2 regions of the Kocuria sp. BT304 genome follow, and region 1 is predicted to be linked to the other one. Evidence: riboswitches for the same ligand, from Rfam matches in the RefSeq annotation. Region 1 holds a riboswitch; the other holds the start of a gene.
What was found. Region 1 has a riboswitch for S-adenosylmethionine ahead of DNL27_RS01800 (cobalamin-independent methionine synthase II family protein). Riboswitches for the same ligand answer to the same signal wherever they lie in the genome.
Positions count from the first base shown of each region.

Region 1 (3,325 bases):
GTCCGCGCTTGTTCACGGGGGCGTGCTCCACGGACATCAGGGCCGCGCCGCCCCACTCACCGCCGGCGGAGAAGCCCTGCAGGATGCGCAGCAGCACCAGCAGGATCGGAGCGGCAATGCCGATCTTCTCGTAGGTGGGCAGCAGGCCGATCAACGTGGTGGCCGCGCCCATGCCGAACAGGGTCATCACAAGCGTGACCTTGCGGCCGAAGCGGTCGCCGATGTGCCCCGCCACGATCGCACCCAGTGGGCGGAACAGGAAGCTGATGCCCAGGGAGGCCCACGAGACAACCTGCGCGAGCTGCGCGTTCTCCGCCCCGAGCGGGTTGAAGAAGTGCGCGGCCAGGATGAACGCGGCGGCCTGGGCATAGATGAAGAAGTCGTACCACTCGATGGTGGTGCCCACGAGGGTGCCCGCAAGGACCTTGCGCTCTTCTCGTGACATGGTGTGGCCCTGCGCGGGCGCTGCGGTGGTGGATGCCATGTGGGGTCTCCAGGATCGTCGGACCGGAGTCCGTGGGGTGCCAGTGGCGGGGCCGGCGCATTTACCGACCGATTGGTCTTGACGTGAGTGTAGGGGTGCATGTGAAGCGCGTCACCCGCGTCGTGTATCAAATCGTATATGTTACGCGGGTCACGGGGAAGCCCCTCGATGCCGCGGGCCCGGCCCCCGCGGTGGGTGCCGGGCCCGCGGAGTGCGCGTGCGGCGTCGTCGTGCCCGGGGTGGAGCCGGGGGCGGGGCTCAGAAGAGGCGCTGCGAGGCGATCCGCGCACCCTCCACGAGGGACTCGAGCTTGGCCAGCGCGATCTGCGGGTGCAGCCGCCCGCCCAGACCGCAGTCCGTGGAGGCGATCACGTTCTCCTTGCCCACCACGGACGCGTACTGCTCGATCCGGTCCGCCACGAGCTCGGGGTGCTCCACCACGTTGGTCGAGTGGGAGACGAAACCGGGGTAGACCACCTTGCCCTCGGGCAGCTGGTGGTCCGTCCACACCTTCCACTCGTGGCCGTGGCGCGGGCTGGACGCCTCGAAGCTGTAGCCCTGCGCGCGGATGGTGAGCATGAGGTCCACGAGGTACTTGAACTCGAGGTCGGTGGTGTGCGGGCCGTGCCACGAACCCCAGCACAGGTGGAAGCGGATCTGCTCCTCGGGCAGGTCGCGCAGCGCGTAGTTCAGGGCGTCCACGCGCAGCTGGGTGAAGGCCAGGTAGTCCTCCACTGTGGGCTCGGGGTTGATCTGGTCCCAGGACTCGGCGATCGAGGGGTCGTCGATCTGCACGATCAACCCGGCGTCCGTGATGGCCTTGTACTCCTCGCGCATCGCGTCCGCGCACGCGTAGACCAGTTCCTCGTCGCTCGCGTAGTACTCGTTCTTCACGCGCGCGCACGAGCCGGGGGACAGCGCTGCCACGAACCCCTGCGTGGCCCCGGTCTCGGCCATGGCCTCCTTGATCCGGCGGATGTCACCGGCCACGGCTTCCTGACCCGTGTAGGTCAGCGGGCCCGTGATCTTCGGCTGGGACACGCTTGCGCGGTGGGCCAGGACCCCGGCCGTGGGATCCTCGTAGGCCTCCCGGAACTTGGAGCGGTCGCGGCGGTCCGGGAAGCTCGTGAGCACGATGTTGCCCGGCGACGAGCGCAGCGTCTCCGCCGTCTGCCAGCGGTCCTCGTCCGTGGGGGTCAGCCCGCCCAGGCGGTGGAACGAGTAGTTCCACCAGGCCCCGTAATCCACGGCGCCGGACGTGGTGTGGCCGTACTCGCCGTCATTGACGATGTCCAGGCCGATCTCCCACTGCTTGCGCACGACGTCGATCACCCCGGTGTCCAGCGCCTCACCCAACTGCGCCAGGTCGATCTCCCCGGCCTGGAAGCGGTTGTTGGCCTCGAGCAACTGCGGCGTGCGGGGGAGGGACCCCACGTGGGTGGTCTGGATGCGATCGGTGTTCAAGGGCATGGCTGTGCTGATCCTTTCCATCGGTTCTGGCATTAGCACCGGGTGTGATCCGGTTGCTGCGGCGTGATCGAGCCAGATCTCTGAGCCGCTCTGGATGGGCACCCCTCACCGGGTGTCCGCCCATCCAACCTCACGCACGGGTGGCCGGGCGAATCACGGGCCTGCGTACCCTGGAGTGACCCGGGCCACCGTCCGGGAACCAGGCCGCCGTCCCCGAGGAGTCCGCGCATGACCGAACAGTCCCTGCAGGAGAAGAAGGCACTCGTCACCGGAGGTGCCAGCGGCATCGGTGCGGCGGCCGTCCGGGCGCTCGCCGCGCGCGGTGCGCACGTGGTGGTCGCGGACATCGACCACGACGCCGCCGCGCGTCTCGCGGACGAGGTGGGCGGTGAAGCCTGGGCTGTGGACCTCACGGACACCGCCGCGCTGGCGCGGCTGCGCCTGGACGTGGACGTGCTGGTCAACAACGCGGGCATCCAGAAGGTCTCGCCCGTCCAGGACGTCGATCCTGCGGACCTGCACCGGATCCTCACGCTCATGCTGGAGTCCCCGTTCCTGCTGATCCGCGCGGCCCTGCCGCACATGTACGAGCAGGGCTGGGGCCGGATCGTCAACGTGTCCTCGGTGCACGGGCTGCGGGCCTCGCCGTACAAGGCCGCGTACGTGGCCGCCAAGCACGGCCTGGAGGGGCTGTCCAAGGCGGTGGCCCTGGAGGGCGCGCCGCACGGCGTCACGAGCAACTGCGTGAACCCCAGCTACGTGCGCACCCCGCTGGTGGACAAGCAGATCAAGGACCAGGCGGCCACGCACGGCATCCCGGAGGAGCAGGTGGTCGAGAAGATCATGCTCACCGAGTCGGCCATCAAGCGCCTCGTGGAGCCCGAGGAGGTTGCGGAGCTGATCGCGTTCCTCGCGGGCCCGTCCGCCGGGATGGTCACGGGCTCCTCCTACGCGATGGACGGCGGCTGGACCGCCTCCTGAGACGACGCCGCCCGCGCGCCTGCCGTGCCACGCTTTCGGCAGCCGGGACGCGGACCGTCTACGCTGAGATGCGGATCACATGTGCAGGCAACGCGAAAGGGTGGGCATGTCCAAGGTCAGAGAGGACGTCGCCGGGCTGCTGGCGGAGACCCTGCGGGACGGGATGACGCTCGCGGTGGGCGGTTTCGGACTCTCCGGGATCCCGCGGGACCTCATCGAGGCGGTGCGGGACAGCGGGGTCACGGACCTCACGGTGGTCTCCAACAACATGGGCGTGGACGGCAAGGGCCTGGGCGTGCTGCTCGAGAACCGTCAGGTCTCCCGGGTGCTGGCCTCGTACGTGGGGGAGAACAGGGAGTTCGCGCGCCAGTTCCTGGAGGGTGAGCTCGA
Region 1 covers NZ_CP030039.1:398,356-401,680, forward strand. The annotation lists gene DNL27_RS01795 (MFS transporter) at 1-484, opposite strand, end outside; gene DNL27_RS01800 (cobalamin-independent methionine synthase II family protein) at 743-1,954, opposite strand; SAM riboswitch class I at 1,969-2,055, opposite strand; gene DNL27_RS01805 (3-hydroxybutyrate dehydrogenase) at 2,183-2,935, shown strand; gene DNL27_RS01810 (CoA transferase subunit A) at 3,042-3,325, shown strand, end outside.

Region 2 (3,325 bases), 1.2 Mb from region 1:
GCTGGGCTCCTTCATCCCGGGCCTGCACGCCGGTATCGACAAGATCAGCATCGGCACCATCATCACGTCCGTGATCGGCGCGATCATCGTGCTGCTGATCTACGGCTTGGTGGTCAACCGCCGCCGCTGAACCCAGCGGTCCTGAGGACCACTGCACAAGGGCGTCACCTACGGGTGGCGCCCTTGTCGCATGTCCGAGCGGGTGCCGCCCGTCAAGGGGAGGCCTCGGGCCAGGTTCGGGAGGGCTCCGGGGCGCGCCGCGCCATACTGGAACCATGACTTCCCCACGGACCATGACCCCCGATCTCGACCGCGCCACGAGTGCCGCGCCCCGGCGGCTGGTGATCCTGGGCTCCACGGGGTCCATCGGCACGCAGGCGCTCGACGTCGTGGAACGGGCCGCGGACCTCGCACGGCCGGAGTCGGACGCCCAGCACCCGCCGTTCGAGGTCCTCGCGCTGGCGGCGGGCGCGGGCAACCTGGAGCTGCTCGCGCGGCAGGCCGTGCGCTTCCGCGTGGCCGCGGTGGGCACGAGCGGCACCGCGGACGACGCCGCGCGGCTGGGTGAGCTGCTCGCGGACGCCGCGCGGGCGGCGTCGTCACCGGTGCCCGAGGTGCTGCACGGCGAGCGCGCCGCCACGGAGCTCGCCGCGTGGGACGGCGCCGACCTGGTGCTCAACGGCATCACCGGCAGCATCGGGCTCGCGCCCACCCTGGCCGCGCTGGGGGCGGGGCACCGGGTGGCGCTGGCCAACAAGGAGTCGCTGATCGCGGGCGGTCCGCTCGTCACGGCGGCCGCTGCGGGCACGGGCCTCACGAACGCTCTGATCCCCGTGGACTCCGAGCACTCCGCGATCGCGCAGGCGCTGCGCTCGGGCACGGCGGCGGAGGTGGAGCGCCTCGTGCTCACGGCCTCGGGAGGCCCGTTCCGGGGGATGAGCCGCGCGCAGCTTGCGCACGTGACGCCGGAGCAGGCGCTGCGCCACCCCACGTGGGACATGGGTGCCATGGTCACCACCAACTCCGCCACCATGGTCAACAAGGCGCTCGAGGTGCTCGAGGCGTCCCTGCTGTTCGACGTGCCCCTCGACCGGATCGACGTGACCGTGCACCCGCAGTCGGTGGTGCACTCGATGGTCCAGTTCGTGGACGGCTCCACCCTGGCCCAGGCCTCGCCCCCGGACATGCGGCTGCCCATCGCCCTGGGCCTCGCGTGGCCGCACCGCGTCCCGGGGGCCGCCGCGGCGTGCGACTGGACCCGTGCCGCCGAGTGGACGTTCGAGCCGCTCGACGCCGAAGCGTTCCCCGCGGTCGAGCTCATGAAGCACGCGGGGGCCCTCGGAGGCACGTGGCCCGCGGTCTTCAACGCCGCGAACGAGCAGGCGGTCCACGCGTTCCACCGCGGCGCGCTCGGCTTCCTCCAGATCGTGGAGCTCGTGGCGAGCGTGGTGGACGAGCACACCGGTGTGCGCGAGCCCTTCCTCGAGGACGTGTTGGAGGCCGAGCGGTGGGCCCGCGCCCGGGCCGACGAGCGGATCGCCCGGGGATAGTGCCGACTGGGCCCTGCCCGAGGCCACGAGGCCGGGCCGGGCCGAGGTGGCGGCACCGGACGATGGGAGCGCGGTGCGGGGCGGCGCGACGGTCGGGGCGGCGTCGTCCGGGCTGCCGGTGGGAGACCGCGGCTCCACCACCCGCGGTGAGCCCAGGGGAGTGGTGCGATGGGGCCGGGACGGTGCCCGCGTCGGGGAGGGGGCCCACGGCGTGCTAGGCTCGTGGGCGGATGACGAGTTCCGGCGCGTAGCTCTGGCTGGCCGGACGGCAACCCTCTCCCGTAGCGGGGTGCCCCAGATGACCATCCGGCCGCGGTTCGAACCGATCACGGCAAGTGCGGTTTCTCTTCAAATGGCACGTGTCTGATCCTTGCCCTCATCCAGGTGGGACCGCTCGCTCCGCGCGACCGGACCCCGACCCTGGAAAGGCACGATCGTGCGAAGCAAACGACTGCTCCCCGTAGTACTGGCCACCACCCTGGGCCTGACCCTCACCGCGTGCGGCGGCGGCTCCGAAAACACCGACCCTACCGCCGACGGCAAGATCACCATCGGCATCGTGGGTGCCACGCCCGTCCAGGACGCGTTCAAAGAGGTGGCCGCGAAGAACGACGTGTCCGTTGAGTTCGTGGACTTCAGCGACTACAGCCAGCCGAACCCCGCCCTGAAGAGCGGGGACATCGACATGAACTGGTTCCAGCACATCGCCTACCTCGCGGACTACAACAACAGCTCCGGTGACACCATCACGCCCGTGGGCTCCACGTCCATCTTCCCGCTGGGGCTGTACTCCAAGACCGCGAAGTCCGTGTCCGAGCTCAAGCAGGGGGACGAGATCGCCGTCCCCAACGACTCGATCAACCTCTCGCGCTCCCTGAACCTGCTCCAGCAGCAGGGCCTGGTCTCCTTCACCAAGGACACGATCGCACCCACCGAGCAGGACATCGACAAGGAGAAGTCCAAGGTCACGGTCCGCCCGGTCTCCGCCGAGCAGACTGTGCTGTCCATGGACTCCGTGGCCGGCTCCGTGGTGAACAACGACTTCCTGGACCGCGCGAACCTCGACCCGAAGAACGCCCTCGCCCAGGACGACCCCACGGCGGACAGCGCCAAGGTCTACGACAACCTCTTCGCCGCGACCGAGGCGAACGCGGACAACGAGACGCTGAAGAAGGTCGCGGGCTTCTACTACGACGACAAGGTCCAGGAGGCCGAGAAGAAGGAGACCAAGGGCACCGCGGTTCCCACCCGGGTGGACCAGCAGGAGCTCAAGGACCTGCTGGCCCGCTACTCCACCGACCTCAAGGAGCAGAGCAAGTGAGCCCAGCCTCCACGGCGGACGCACTGGTCAGATTCAAGGACGTCAGCAAGGTCTTCACCACCGGGTCCCGGCGGCGAGCCCGCACGGTGACCGCGGTGGACTCCGTGAACCTGGAGATCCGCCGCGGTGAGGTCTTCGCGGTGATCGGGTACTCCGGGGCCGGCAAGTCCACCCTTGTGCGGCTCATCAACGGCCTGGAACCGGTGACCTCCGGGTCCCTGGAAGTGGCGGGGCAGCGCGTGAACGGCCGCTCCGAGACCCAGCTGGCACCCGTCCGGCGGGACATCGGCATGATCTTCCAGCAGTTCAACCTGTTCACCTCGCGCACCGTGGCGGGCAACATCGAGTACCCGCTCAGGCGCGCTGGGTGGAAGGCGGAGGACCGGCAGGCCCGCGTGGCCGAGCTGCTCGAGTTCGTGGGCCTCACCGAGCGCGCGGGCAACTACCCCGAGCA
Region 2 covers NZ_CP030039.1:1,959,440-1,962,764, reverse strand. The annotation lists gene DNL27_RS08685 (GlsB/YeaQ/YmgE family stress response membrane protein) at 1-130, shown strand, start outside; gene dxr (1-deoxy-D-xylulose-5-phosphate reductoisomerase) at 276-1,550, shown strand; SAM riboswitch class IV at 1,780-1,894, shown strand; gene DNL27_RS08675 (MetQ/NlpA family ABC transporter substrate-binding protein) at 1,987-2,871, shown strand; gene DNL27_RS08670 (methionine ABC transporter ATP-binding protein) at 2,868-3,325, shown strand, end outside.
Region 2: another riboswitch for S-adenosylmethionine. It lies ahead of DNL27_RS08675 (MetQ/NlpA family ABC transporter substrate-binding protein); the one in region 1 lies ahead of DNL27_RS01800 (cobalamin-independent methionine synthase II family protein).